Regions from separate parts of the Halalkalibacter lacteus genome, predicted to be linked through region 2. Evidence: predicted binding sites of a transcription regulator. Region 2 holds the regulator's gene; each other region holds the start of a gene.
The links. Region 2 encodes CtsR, which represses protease genes until heat stress. Its sites were predicted from a motif close to ATGGTCAATAAAGGTCAAACA; they were not measured.
Positions count from the first base shown of each region.

Region 1: clpP (ATP-dependent Clp endopeptidase proteolytic subunit ClpP) is a predicted target of CtsR. The motif match lies at 3,227-3,247, and genes of this name have one in related genera.
Region 3: SAZ04_RS14290 (ATP-dependent Clp protease ATP-binding subunit) is a predicted target of CtsR. The motif match lies at 2,342-2,362, and genes of this name have one in related genera.

Region 1 covers NZ_JAWRVL010000014.1:34,281-39,405, reverse strand. The annotation lists gene rapZ (RNase adapter RapZ) at 1-32, shown strand, start outside; gene SAZ04_RS11865 (gluconeogenesis factor YvcK family protein) at 29-970, shown strand; gene whiA (DNA-binding protein WhiA) at 1,149-2,099, shown strand; gene SAZ04_RS11855 (HPr family phosphocarrier protein) at 2,140-2,394, shown strand; gene clpP (ATP-dependent Clp endopeptidase proteolytic subunit ClpP) at 2,572-3,156, opposite strand; gene rpoN (RNA polymerase factor sigma-54) at 3,630-4,940, shown strand.
Region 2 covers NZ_JAWRVL010000021.1:322-5,446, reverse strand. The annotation lists gene clpC (ATP-dependent protease ATP-binding subunit ClpC) at 1-1,487, opposite strand, end outside; gene mcsB (protein-arginine kinase McsB) at 1,506-2,582, opposite strand; gene mcsA (protein-arginine kinase activator protein McsA) at 2,587-3,105, opposite strand; gene SAZ04_RS14870 (CtsR family transcriptional regulator) at 3,122-3,592, opposite strand; gene SAZ04_RS14865 (VLRF1 family aeRF1-type release factor) at 3,881-4,666, opposite strand.
Region 3 covers NZ_JAWRVL010000019.1:41,217-46,341, reverse strand. The annotation lists gene SAZ04_RS14290 (ATP-dependent Clp protease ATP-binding subunit) at 108-2,243, opposite strand; gene SAZ04_RS14285 (M3 family oligoendopeptidase) at 2,453-4,141, opposite strand; gene gndA (NADP-dependent phosphogluconate dehydrogenase) at 4,254-5,125, opposite strand, start outside.

The DNA.
Region 1 (5,125 bases), on a different contig from region 2:
ATAAAGACAAAAGGAAGGAACCATCGAAGTGAACAAAAAAAATGTTGTGGTAATTGGAGGGGGAACCGGCTTATCAGTGTTACTACGAGGATTAAAAACGTTTCCTGTAGAAATATCTGCTATAGTGACAGTTGCTGATGATGGCGGTAGTTCCGGTCGCCTGCGAAAAGAGCTAGACATTCCTCCTCCTGGAGATGTAAGAAATGTATTAATTGCATTAGCGGAAGTAGAGCCACTTATTGAGGAGTTATTCCAACATCGTTTTTCAAATGGAAATGGTTTATCTGGTCATTCACTAGGTAATCTTTTGCTAGCAGGAATGACGTCAATTACAGGTGACTTTTCACGAGGAATCGTAGAATTAAGTAAAGTGTTAAATGTAAGAGGGAATGTCTTTCCAGCTGCGAATCGTAGTATCGTTCTTCATGCTGAAATGGAAGATGGGAGCGTTGTCACAGGGGAGTCGCTAATTCCACTTGAGAAAAAGCGAATTAAACGAGTGTTTTTAACACCGGAAAATGTTCCTCCCTTACAATCTAGTATTCGAGCAATAGAAGAAGCGGATATTATTGTGTTAGGACCTGGAAGCCTTTATACAAGCGTTCTTCCGAATTTACTTGTGCCAGGAGTTGTAAAAGCGATTGAAAAGGCCAAAGCTCGTAAAGTTTATATTTGCAACGTGATGACGCAAAGTGGTGAGACGGATCAATATTCTGCTGCGGATCATCTACAGGCAATTATTGATCATTGTGGTACGGAACTAGTTGATGAGGTGATTGTTCATGGTTCAACTGTTTCAACCGAGGTTCGGTCACGTTATGCCGAAGAAGGGGCTGTTCCAGTTGAGATTGATGAAGAGCGCTTACAGTCATTAGGAGTTTCAATTATCCGCGATCACTTTGTTACAGAGTTAGGAAATATGCTTCGGCATGATGCAATAAAGGTTTCAAAAGCAATTTTACGTGTGTAAGAGGATGAGCATAAAGACTATCCAAAGTAGAGTTCGTGTCAGCTTGAACACATATTATAAATAGCCAATGTACGTGTAGGAATTTTCTTTAGATCGAAAGCTTTTCTTGCTTTCATGTGAAATGCTTTGTGCAAACATAAGGCAGATACGTGCTACATGGCTGAAAGGAGTGAGGACCGTGTCCTTTGCAGCCAAAACAAAAAAAGAACTGACACAACTAGAACAAGAAGACTGCTGTGCCACAGCAGAATTAGCTGCACTTATTCGTATGAATGGTTCTCTTTCGTTTAGTCAAATGAAACTTGGTTTAGATGTTACGACAGAGAATGCTGCGATTGCAAGACGAATTTACACTCTTATTAAGCGGGTGTATCCATCGATGTTTGTCGAGCTTCTTGTTCGAAAAAAGATGAGATTAAAAAAGAACAACGTGTATCTTGTTCGCATGCAACACGAGGCAAAAGAGCTGCTCGAACTTCTAGGGATATTAGGAGAAGGGTTTGTCTTTCTTCGTACGATTTCAAAAAAATTAACAAAATCAAATTGTTGCAAGCGAGCTTATTTACGAGGTGCCTTTTTAGCTGGAGGGTCCATTAATCATCCAGAGACTTCATCCTATCACTTAGAGGTATTCTCAATTTATGAGGAACATAATGATTCATTATGTGAATTAATGAACGAATATCAATTAAATGCAAAAACATTGGAACGTAAAAAGGGTTTCATCACGTATATGAAAGAGAGCGAAAAAATAATCGAGTTTTTAAATATTATTGGTGCTCATCAAGCGTTGCTCTATTTTGAAGATGTTCGAATCATGAAAGGTATGCGAAATTCTGTAAATCGACTAGTGAATTGTGAAACCGCAAACTTAAACAAGACAGTTGGAGCAGCGCTTAGACAAGTGGAGAATATTCGATATATTGATCGAATGATTGGACTTGATCAACTCCCTCCGAAACTAAAAGAAATTGCCGAGTTACGAGTGTTGCATCAAGATGTTACTCTCAAAGAGTTAGGGGAAATGGTTGATGGAGGAACGGTTAGCAAATCTGGTGTGAATCATCGCTTACGAAAAATTGACCAAATTGCAAACAAACTTAGGAATGGTCAAGCATTTGAAACATGAAAAAAATCGAATATAAATATGGTATGAGGGGGAGATTAATATGGTAAAAAAGGAAGTAACAGTTAAAAGGAAAGCGGGTTTACAAGCAAGACCAGCCGCATTATTTGTGCAGGAAGCTAGTCGATTTTCATCCGAGGTATTTATTGAAAAAAATGAAAAAAAAGTAAATGCCAAAAGCATTATGGGCTTAATGAGCTTAGCTATGGGTCATGGCACAACATTTACGCTTGTAATAGATGGAAACGACGAGACTGAGGCACTTGAAACGTTAAGCGCTTTTATTGAAACAGAATAATGATAAGGGAAGACGCCGATTACTTGTAAAAGTAAACGGTGTCTTTTTGATGGCTTATTAAATTTATATGAAATAAGAAAAACTAAGGCCTCCGCCTGAGTTCGCTCTTCGTTTGAGAAAGTAGGATAAACACTATATTTCTCTGTTTGAAGGGAATCTGGCGGAGGCCAAGTTTTTCTACTTCGAAGCAGGAATGACTTTGTCGATCAAGCCATATTCTTGTGCTTTTGATGCAATCATGAAATTGTCACGATCGGTATCACGTTCAATGACTTCCATTGGTTGACCGGTACGTTCAGCTAAAATTTTGTTTAAGCTTTCGCGCATTTCAATGATCCGTTTTGCATGAATTTGAATGTCGGAAGCTTGACCTTGTGTTCCACCAAGTGGCTGGTGAATCATGACTTCACTGTTTGGAAGAGCGAAACGTTTCCCCTTCTCACCAGCGGCTAGTAAGAATGCACCCATTGAGGCAGCCATACCAATACAAATCGTTGATACTTTTGGCTTTATGTACTGCATTGTGTCATAGATCGCCATACCAGCCGTAATCGATCCGCCTGGGCTGTTAATATAGATAGAAATGTCTTTCTCTGGATCTTCTGCTTGTAGGAAAAGCAGTTGAGCTACGATTGAATTTGCAACATTATCATCAATCCCGCTGCCTAACATGATAATACGATCTTTTAACAAACGAGAGTAAATGTCATATGCACGTTCGCCTCGGTTTGTTTGTTCAATAACTGTAGGAATTAAGTTCATGTAAAATCCTCCTTTTGTTTTAGTGAAGCCAAATGTGTTCAAATAACTGAGCTATGTACATCATACCTAAATGGTCAAAGAAGGTCAAATGATAAGACTTCTTCGCTTCAATGAGGGTGTGGAAACGCGAATTGAACATTAGCGTCTCTGAAACAGAATCTACTTTCCGCAATCATTCTAAATTTTCAAAGCATGTAAATAGATGACAGCACGGGAGGTGTATTCCATTTTTAGGAATTTGAAAACAACCTCTTACTACATATATTCCATATGAAGTTATTTAAACCCTCCTTTCATAATATCCGTTTTTAAATAATCTAAACGATTATTAGGCAGGATTAAACATAGTTTTCAAGAATTAAATCAAATATAATAAGATATGGTATGAAATAAAGTAGTATAGGCATAAGCATTAGAAAGCGTTTACACTTAAAGTGTAACTCTTTAATGAAAATGAAGGGAGGGGAATACAAGTGCAATTTGGTCTTTATCAACAACAGACAACAAGTTTGGTCATGACGCAAGAATTACGTCAAGCAATTCACTTGTTGCAGTTTTCAGCGCAAGAGTTAGCAACCTATATTCAGGAACAAGCACTTGAAAACCCATTACTTGATGTGAAGGAACTACCTGGATTAGCCGAACAAACGTATTCCACTTATTCAAAAGCTTTCGAAGATCAAACCTCTCCAATTGACTATGCCCATATTGATAGAATAAGTTTAAGTGAATATCTCCTTCAACAAGTACAAGAGTTAAACATAACAAAAAAGCAGAAAAAAGAATTGGTCTATCTCGTCTATAGCTTGCGAGAAGACGGGTATGTATCGAGGCCACTTCAAGACATTTGCAATGATTTACAGATTGCGCTAGCAGAAGGAGAAAAATTGCTCCAGACATTGCAGAGCTTTGATCCTGCTGGTGTTGGCGCACGGAATTTACAAGAATGTTTATTGTTGCAATTGCAACGGTTAGACACGCCGCATATAATAGCTGAGCAGGTTATATCCTTATATATGGAAGAATTTGCGTCGCGAAAGTGGAAAGATATATCGAAAAAGCTGAGTATTACTCTTGCAGATGTGCAAGAAGTGAACGATGTCATTCAAACATTAGACCCTAGGCCGGGTAGTCAATATATATCAGATCCTGTTCAATTTGTTAGACCTGAAATTAGAATTGTTCCATATGAAGGCGATTTGCTTGTTCATATAGAGGATGATCTGATCCCAAGTGTTGGTCTGAACCATCATTATGAAGAATTACTTCGTAAAGAGCAGGATCATGAAGCGACTCATTATGCTAAAGAAAAAATACAACAAGTTCAATGGTTGATGAAAAGTATTCAGCAAAGGAAACAAACAATTCTAAAAGTTGGCGAAGCGATTGCCAGACATCAAAAAGATTATTTTTTAAATAAAAAAGGAAACTTGAATCCACTTACGTTAAAAGAAATTGCCGATGAGATTGAAGTCCATGAATCTACTGTGAGTCGAGCAACTACTAGTAAATTTGCCGATACTCCACGAGGAATCATTGAACTAAAATCGTTGTTTTCATCATCAATTCAAAATGGAATGGGTGAATCGGCATCTAGTCGCTCAATTAAAGATTGGATGAAAGAGATAATTGCGTCTGAGAATAAACAAAAGCCACTGTCTGATACAAAGATTGTAAGTTGGATTCAGGAAAAAAAGGACATAACGGTTTCAAGAAGAGCTATTGCCAAGTACCGAGATGAATTGGGGATTCCGGCTTCTTCTAAAAGGAAACGGTTTGAATAAAGCGGTATCCAACTAAAATGAGTAATGATAATTGGTAGTTAAAACCCGACCCTTCTGGGGGAAATCCAAAGAGGGCATTGGTTCACACGTTGCGCGTCCGCTCTGAGCAACCTGCTCAGAGTGGACTTAAAAGCAGGCGGCTCCGCTCAATGCTTCGATTTTTTTCGAAAAGGGTAAACCTCAAC
Region 2 (5,125 bases):
TCTTCTGCTAATTTAGAAACGGGAATTCCAGTCCAACTAGCAACGACTTGTGCAATATCTTCTACTGTTACCTCTGTATCTTCTTGACCTTGCTTTTTCTTCCATTCATTTTTCATCTCTTCTAATTCTTCACGTAAACGCTGTTCAGAGTCACGTAAAGATGCTGCTTTTTCGAATTCTTGACTTTGAACGGCTGCATCTTTTTCTTTTCGAGTTTCCTCTAAACGCCCTTCAAGCTCTTTTAAGTTTGGCGGTGCTGTATAAGACTTTAGACGGACCTTTGATCCAGCTTCATCAATTAAATCAATTGCTTTATCTGGTAAGAAACGGTCTGATATATAGCGATCGGACATTTTTACCGCACCATCAATTGCATCGTCTGTGATTGTTACACGGTGATGCGCTTCATAGCGATCACGAAGTCCTTTTAGAATTAAGATCGATTCTTCAAGTGTTGGCTCATTTACTTTAATTGGTTGGAAACGACGCTCAAGCGCAGCATCCTTTTCAATATATTTACGATATTCATCAAGTGTAGTCGCACCAATACATTGTAGTTCCCCACGCGCAAGAGATGGCTTTAAGATGTTTGACGCATCAATAGCTCCTTCTGCACCACCCGCACCGATTAGTGTATGAAGCTCATCTATGAATAAGATAACGTTTCCTGCTTGACGAATTTCATCCATTACTTTTTTCAACCTGTCTTCAAATTCACCTCGATACTTTGTACCAGCAACGACTGTTCCCATATCAAGTGTCATAACACGCTTATTACGTAGTGTTTCTGGCACTTCGTTTGCAATGATCGATTGAGCTAACCCTTCTGCAATCGCCGTTTTACCTACACCCGGTTCCCCAATTAAAACAGGATTATTTTTCGTCCGACGACTTAGGACTTGAATCACTCTTTCAATCTCTTTGCTACGACCAATAACAGGGTCAAGGGATTCTTCTCTAGCAACAGCCGTTAAATCGCGTGCTAAACTATCAAGAGTCGGTGTATTCGCGTTACTAGATCCTGTACTTTGTCCAGAAGAATTACCAACTTCATTGCTTCCTAAAAGTTGTAATACTTGCTGACGTGCTTTATTCAAACTAACTCCTAAGTTATTAAGAACACGTGCAGCTACTCCTTCTCCTTCACGAATGAGGCCAAGTAAAATATGTTCTGTTCCGACATAAGAATGTCCTAACTTACGGGCTTCATCCATTGAAAGTTCAATGACTTTCTTAGCTCTTGGAGTGTAGTGAATGGTTTTAGAACCTTCCTGTCCTTTCCCTATTAAAGATTCTACTTCTTTTTGAATCTTTTCTGAACCTAGACCAAGAGCTTGAAGAGCTTTTGCAGCTATTCCTTCACCTTCTCTTATCAAACCGAGTAAAATATGCTCTGTTCCGATATTATTATGGCCCAATCTTACTGCTTCTTCTTGCGCTAATGCTAATACCTTCTGTGCTCGCTCTGTAAAACGTCCAAACATCATTGACGTTCACCTCCATGATTATTCGTTCGTTTCTTCCTCTAATTTTACCCTTTCTCTAATAAGGGTCGCTCTTCTTTCGTCGCGTTGCTCCGGTGATAATACTTCGCCAGCATACTGCTGCAAGAACCCCGGCTGAGTCAAAATCATTAGTTCATTTAATATGTTCCCTGAAAGTCCTTTAATCAACCCTAAATCAATACCCAACCTAACATTTGATAAACGTTGCGTCGCTTCTTTTGATTCGATCATTCGACTATGAGATAAAATACCAAACGAGCGATGAACCCGATCCTCTAATTGCAACCTTGATTGGTCTAAGAGGACTTCTCTAGCAGAACGCTCTTGTTGAATAAGCTGGAGAACCACTCCTCGCAAATCTTCAACAATGTCCTCCTCTGATTTACCTAAGGTAAGTTGGTTAGAGATTTGAAATAGGTTACCTAAAGCTTCGCTACCTTCCCCATAAATTCCTCTAACAACTAATCCTAATTGATTAATTGCTGGTAAAATCCGATTTAATTGCTGCGTCATAGCAAGAGCCGGCAAATGCATCATGACAGATGCGCGTAAACCTGTCCCAACATTTGTCGGACAACTCGTTAAGTACCCTCTTTTTTCATCAAATGCATATGTGAGGCGTTGCTCAATCCAATCATCGATCTCATTCGCTTTCTCTAAGCCCTTTCCTAATTGAAAACCAGGAAGCAAACACTGAATACGAATATGATCTTCTTCATTAATCATAATGCTTATAGCCTCATCTTTATCGAGCAAGACAGCTCCATACTTCGAATGATCAGCCAAGTGAGGACTAATTAAATGTTTTTCGACTAATACACGCTTCTCATTTTGTTTCATATCGTCAATTTGTAAGAACTCAAGTGACCCAACTGCTTGAAATTCTTCTTGAGTTAGCGCATCACCAACATGCTTACATGTTGCATAAGACTCTTCCATTGAAGCTAAAAGGGGAAACTTATATTCTTCCAGGTTTCTAGCTAATCTTATTCGGCTACTTAAGACAATATCGGAATCTGGACCATCTTTTTTCATCCAAGGGCTTAACGCTTCTGAAATAAACTGTTGGAGTGACATGATTTCAGCCCCCCTTTTGCTCATTCTTTTGTTTTTCTAATAACCGAATTTCGTCTCGAAGTTCGGCAGCCTTCTCAAATTCCTCTTGCTCAATTAGCCCTTTAAGTTTCTCTTTCAACGTTTCAATTTGCCGTTGCAGTTGAATACCTCCACCAATTCTCTCTGGAAGCTTTCCAGCATGTGTATGGTTGCCACTATGCACTCGTTTTAAGATCGGGCCTAATTTCGTTTCAAAACTCTTATAGCAATTGGCACACCCAAATCTCCCTACTTGAGTAAATTGCTCATAAGTCATTCCACATTTTCCACAAGTCGGTTTTGCCTCTGACTCTGTTTTCAATGGTTGTTCAAAATGCAATAAACCAGATAAAAGTTGGTGGATGGAAAAGCTATTTGTCCCTGGAAAATATTCTCCCTTTTCTTTGGCACACTGTTCACAAATATGAAACTCTGTTTTCTCTCCATTTATAATTTTGGCAAAATGTAAACTTGCTTTCCTTTTATTACATTCCTGACAAATCATCGAAACTCCTCCTATCTTAAGAGAATTCTTTGTATTTTAATGTTTCTAGCATCGCTTTAACAATATTTGCACGTACTTCATCTCTGTGATGAACATTAGCATTATATAACGTTCGATCTAAAACGCTAATCATAATATTTGCTTCTCTTTTTGTGATTGCTTTTTCATCAAATAACCGTAAGATAATGTTCTCAGCAGTGTGCTGATCAATATTTTTTCCGGTAATCTGAATCATTTGGTCAAATAAATCTAAGTGGTCATGAGGACTGACTTTCATGATACGGATATACCCCCCTCCACCTCTTTTGCTTTCAACTTGATAGCCTTTTTCCAAAGTAAATCTCGTTTGAATAACATAATTAATTTGTGAAGGGACACATTGAAATTTTTTGGCAATTTCACTTCTTTTAATTTCTAAGGGGTCATTTCCACTGTTTCGTATCGTGGCTTTTAAATAATCCTCAATGATGTCTGATATATTTCTCAAACTTTGTCCTCCCCTCACTATTTGACTTTGACTATCTTTGACTTTATTAATATTATATGCTCTCTATTATAAAAGTGCAATATGTATGCTTGCTATTAGTATAACCATGCTTGTATAGTCGATAACCATTTACTATTGAGATTATGTCGCTTTCCTTTACGAAAGAAAGAAATGATTTCTAATTATGATGACCATGAAAAAACGAGGTTGAAAAAAGAATTGATTCTCTATCTATATGTAGTCACAATAGATCATTTTGAATCATTTTTTAAACAACCTCGTACTTTTTTATGAAGCTAACACTTGTCCTACTAATTCTTTCGACGTGAATTTTTGATAATTTTTATTTATTTTCTTCACTTTGATATAATCTAGATACTTCTCAAAGTCGCTTGTTACATCTGATTGTCCAACTAAATATATCTTGGTCCAACCTCGATGTTTTGCTTCTTTTTCAATTGTTCCTGCTAACCTTTTATACCAACGTTGCTTATTAGCTTCTAAGCGATTTTCGTATTTATCACGATGATTGGCACCTGAAGCCATTCGCTCTCTAGCAGCAACCCCCTCATACTGCTTCCAATCTTCATTTTCCAAATCCAAGTGATACGCAAGTTCCTTCTTTACTTCTCCTAAACTCGTTTCAATTGCAAAGATGTCTTCTTTTTGTATAAATAAGATCCCCTCGGTTGGAAACTGTTCTTGAACTCTTTCTAGTTGATTAAGATCAGGTTGTTTCTCCCAATGAAACTCATTGTCTAATGATATTTGTAACTTCTTTAAAAGAACTTCACCGTTAGATGATGCAATGAGAAAAATACTTTTGGGTAATTCCAGTTGTATATGATTCATCTCCTCTTGCGCCTTTTTCTTTACCTTTTTATATGCATCTAAGTTATGATGCTCACTTGAATGAATGTACTCTTCTAATTTTTTTAATCCGTTTTTTAAACGGATCTTCCATTCTCCTTTTTGCTGATTATTACTTGTTTGGTCCGTGTTTAAGTAAATCGTTAAGCAACCTTCTTCACAATCCCGTTCTCTAAGTCGTTGGAGTTCTTTTGCAAATGTCATTTTAGCTTCCTCCTTTAAATGTGGAGAATCATCTCCATATCTTAGAGGTCTATAACCTAGTTCGAGTTTGATTAAACATGGTTATCCTAAAACGTGTCTGGTTGTAGTAGTTTTTGTTTGGTTGTATCTTTATTTGTTGATTAAGGTGATTTTTATGTAAAACAAAAAAAGTTTTATAAAAGGTATGCTCCTATTATATAGTTAGTGGACTTTCCTTAATAATATTCATAATTTCTAGAGTTACTTTTGTAAGTCTAACAGTAAAATTACAATGAAGATTTAAACTCAACACTACGTAGAATTGCCTTTGTGTTACGATTGAAAGGGGGTTATTACATGATTTAAAGAAACAGGAGACGTTTTTTAAATTTATCACACGAATGTTTATTTTTTTAATCCGCGTTAGATTTTATAAAGAGGTTTTGTCTTGAAAGAGAATAAGCTGAGATTTTCTATGCA
Region 3 (5,125 bases), on a different contig from region 2:
CCGCATATGTAAAGAGGCTGCCTCACGAAGGTTTTCTCTTTAACTTCACGTCTTGTCCGTGTTTTTACAGAATAACCTTTCGTTAAACAGCCTCTTGCTATATTTCTTTATTTAACTTTAATATTATGACCTTCAACAGATACGTTGATGGAATCTACTTTTTCTTTATTGTTTATGATCAATGTTGTAATTTGATCTTCGATATGTTCTTGAATAGCACGGCGTAATGGACATGCACCGAATGCTTGGTGGTACCCCAGTTCAGCAAGCTTTTCTTTTGCCTCTACTGTTATTTCCATTGATAAACCTTGTTCTTTTAACGTACTTCGTAAATCTTCAAGCATAATATCGATAATCTTGATTAAATCAGCTTTTTCTAAATAATTGAACTCAATAATCGAATCAATGCGGTTTAGAAATTCAGGTTTAAAGTAATCTCTTAAACTTTCAAGAACACCCTGTGTAGCAAGTACACTTTCACCTTCTGTTTCATTAAAACCGATTGCAGCTAATTTGCTCTCATTCACGCCTGCATTTGATGTCATGATAATAACCGTTTCATTGAAGTTTACTACTCTTCCTTGGTTATCGGTTAAGCGTCCATCTTCCATAATTTGCAGGAACATATTTAAGACATCAGGATGTGCTTTTTCGACCTCATCTAAAAGAATAATTGAGTACGGATTTCTGCGTACTTGCTCAGTTAATTGGCCAGCTTCGTCGTGACCTACATATCCAGGAGGGGACCCAATTAGTTTCGAAACTGAGTGCTTTTCCATGTATTCACTCATATCAAGACGAATCATGGAATCCTTGCTTCCGAATAATTCTGCTGCAAGTGTTTTTGTTAACTCTGTTTTCCCTGTTCCTGTTGAACCAACAAATAGGAAGGAAGCCGTTGGACGCGCTTTTGGTTTTAGTCCTACACGAGCACGTAGGATTGCTTTTGCAACTTTTTCAATCGCTTTTTCTTGTCCTATCACTTTGTTCGCTAAATTAGACTGTAAATTTTTCATTTTTGATTGCTCTGACTTTTGTAGTTTCTTAACAGGAATACCTGAACTTTTCTCTATAATATCTTGGATGTGTTCAATGGTTACTTCTGTTACAGGCTCTACTACTTCGGTAGCTAACTTATTCTTAATGCTCACTTCTTCATCACGTAGCTTTGCAGCTTTTTCATAATCCTCCTGCTTAGTCGCTTTATTTTTTTCGCGAATAAGGTCATCTAGACGTTTTTGTAATTTCCTTTTGTCTGTGATACCTTGTGTTAAATTTAATTTCGATCCAGCTTCATCAAGTAAGTCGATTGCTTTATCTGGTAAAAATCGACCTTGAATGTACCGATCTGATAACGTTACACAGGCTTTTAACACTTCATCAGAGTATTTTACATTGTGGTAGTATTCATAAATAGGGCGAATTCCTTTTAGAATTTCAAAAGCTTCATCCGTTGTTGGCTCTTTAACATGAACTGATTGGAAGCGACGCTCTAGTGCTGGATCCTTTTCAATCATTCGGTACTCTTTTAATGTTGTCGCACCGATTATTTGTAATTCTCCTCTTGCCAAAGCGGGTTTTAAAATATTCCCTGCATCCATAGATCCTTCAGAAGTACCACCAGCCCCAACCATCATATGAAGTTCATCAATAAAAAGAATAACATCTTGACGTTGCCCTAGTTCTCTAACAAGTTGTTGCATTTTTTCCTCAAATTGTCCTCTATAGCTTGTACCAGCAACAAGTGAATTAATGTCTAAAACATACACTTCCTTATTAAGAAGCTTAGTAGGAACTTCGCCTTTTACAATCTTTAGTGCGAATCCTTCAGCGATTGCTGTTTTACCAACCCCTGCTTCACCAATTAGAACGGGATTATTCTTTGAACGGCGATTTAATACTTCAATTACACGATCAATTTCCTTTTCTCGGCCAATCACAGCATCAATACGACCTTGTCTAGCCTCTTTAGATAAGTTACGGCCATGTTTATCAAGGAATCCATCCCCACCTTGATTAGGAGTTGCTTCTTTTACTTGTTGTATAAATTCGTTAGTCACGTTATGTGTATTGGCTTGTAACAACTCTTTAAAAAAGTCGTCAAAATGCAATGATGACATTCTATATCCATTTTGTGTTTGAGCGTAACAATCTGAACACAACGTAATCTGTTTTTTAGACTGATTGATCATAATATTCATTTTTACATTCGCTTGTTTACTTTGACATTTTTCACATAAAATCACGGTTATACCTCCTCTTGAATTTGACCAATTTTGACCTTTTGTATAAAAGAAAAAGCCATTAAAGGCTGTAATATATCGTGGAGCTATTTCTATTACATTTGACCTTCTTTGACTTTTCAACTGGAAAATTTATTGCATCTTGCTAATTAAGGTTCTTAGCTATAACTACTAAAAAGAGTTGTCTTGTAAAACAACTCTTTTCTTACTTATAACAGTTCCAATTCGGCTTCAATAAAATTCATCAAGTCTTTGACCATTGTTTCCGAGAAATCAAAACGAATACTAGCAGCTTCATATACTTCAGGTAATGATTTTGACGATCCAAGGGCGAGAGCTTGCTTATAGTATTCAAGTGCTCGCTTTGGGTTTTCTCGATATTGTTTGTACATTTGAACAGCACCTAGTTGAGCAATAACGTACTCAATATAGTAAAACGGTACTTCGAATATGTGAAGAATTCTAAGCCAAGAAGCTTGCTGCCATTTTTCAAAACCGCTCCAGTCAACAACTCCTGAATCTAACTCGATCATAAGTTCTTGATATTTCTCATTACGTTCAGATGCAGTATGATTAGGGTTTTCATACATCCAATGCTGAAATTGATCAATAATCATCCCTTGAGGAAGAAAATCGATAATTCCTTTCAATTGTTCTTTCTTCGCTCGTTTAAAATCCTGTTCATTTTCATAAAACAAATTCCATTGGTCCATTGTCAGAAGTTCCATTGACATGCTTGCTAATTCAGCTGATTCCATTGGTGTTTCTCTGTAATCACGAATAGGTTGACAACTCATAAGGTTATTATGAATGCAATGTCCCATTTCATGTAGCAATGTAATCATATCATCGTGTGTTTTAGATGCATTCATAAAAATAAATGAAAGTTCGGATAATGGCAGCGGAGAACAAAATCCTCCTGGAGATTTTCCTTTCCTGCTGTTTAAATCAAGCATACCTCTTTCATTCATTGTTGTTAAAAGCTCAGCAAACCTGCGATCTAAGTTATGTAAAATAGTAGTCGAATGTTTAATAAGCTCATTTGTGTTTGAGAAAGGCTGTAGTGGCTTTTGACCTTTAAGAACCGCTTGTCGATCCCAAGGTTGGTACCTCTCAACTTCTAATTCTAACATGTGTTCTTTCTGTAATTTTTCTTTTAATGGTTTTACATACTTACGAATTGAATCTGCAAGCTCCCTACAATCCCGAGGTGTATAGTCAAAACGCTCATATTTCTTAAACATATAATCACGATAATTAACAAGTCCTGCGTTTTTTGCTTTTTGATGACGTATAACGATTAATTCATTCATAATTTGTTGAAGGATGGATTCTTTAGAGAGGATTGCATCTGAGATTAATGTAAAAGCTTTTTTCCTCGTTTCACGATCAGGATCTTGTATGTACGGCGCTAATTCGCTTAATGTTAGCTCTTTTTCCTCCCAATGAACCGTCAATGCCCCGATAAGCTCAAAGTAATTTGTCGCATAGCTATCTTCTTTTACTTCAAGATCAATATTTTCTAATCGGAATATTTCTTTAGCATTTTTTTTACTTTTAATTAATTGTTTGTAAAAGGAAGGGGGGAATTGGTCTCTCACTTTCAACTCTAAGAATTTCTCATCGAAAAATGAGACATATTTTTTAAAAAGAGGGTCAATAACACTCTGATCGTGTTCAAACGTTTTTTTTGCTTCGTTTGAATTATTTTGACATTGAAAATCGATATAATGTCCAGACATTGCTTCTTCTATTGCATCAAAAAGTTCTGATTGTTGTTTCAACCATGCTTCTAACTCATTAACTGTATCAATTGATTGATTTAATAATGTCTTGAGAGCTTTTTCAAGAACTTCTGGTTCTTGAAAATTAAACGTTTCAATATAAAACTTAGACATCTTACAACCTCCTCTACATATAAGCTTATCGTATCAAATATTTAGATGTTAATAAATAACAAATAATTCAAAAAAGTGATTCGAACGAGTCGAATCACTTTTTGATTGTTGCCTATTTTTCCATCCAATTTGTATGGAATACTCCTTCTTTATCAATACGCTGATACGTATGAGCTCCAAAATAATCTCTTTGAGCTTGCAGAAGGTTTGCAGGAAGTGTCTCTGTACGATAGCTGTCATAATAAGCTAATGCGCTAGCAAGACCCGGTACAGGAATTCCTAATTTCACAGCTGTCGCTACAACATCACGTGCAGCTTCTTGATAGTTTTCAACGATGTCCTGGAAGTATGGATCAAGCAATAAGTTTGTTAATTTTGCATCACGGTCGTATGCTTCTTTAATATTTTGTAAGAAACGTGCACGAATGATACAACCGCCTCTGAAGATCATGGAAATATTCCCTAAGTTCAAATTCCAGTCATATTCTTCAGAAGCAACTTTCATTTGTGCGAAACCTTGAGCGTATGAACATATTTTGCTTAAATAAAGTGCTTTACGAATCTTTTCAACAAATTCTTTTTTATCGCCTTCAAAAACTGCATTAGGGCCACGAAGAATTTTGCTAGCTTTCACTCGTTCTTCTTTCATTGCAGAGATAAAACGTGAGAAAACTGATTCAGTAATGATTGATAATGGTACACCAAGATCAAGAGAACTTTGGCTTGTCCACTTACCAGTTCCTTTTTGTCCAGCAGTATCTAAAATCACATCAACCATAGGCTTTCCTGTTTCATCGTCAACCTTTGTAAAGATGTCCTTTGTGATTTCAATTAAGTAGCTATCAAGTTCACCTTCGTTCCAGTCTTTAAAGATTTCATGCAACTCAGGTGCACTTAAACCTAATACATCCTTCATTAAATGATATGACTCACAAATCAATTGCATATCACCATATTCGATACCGTTATGGACCATTTTCACAT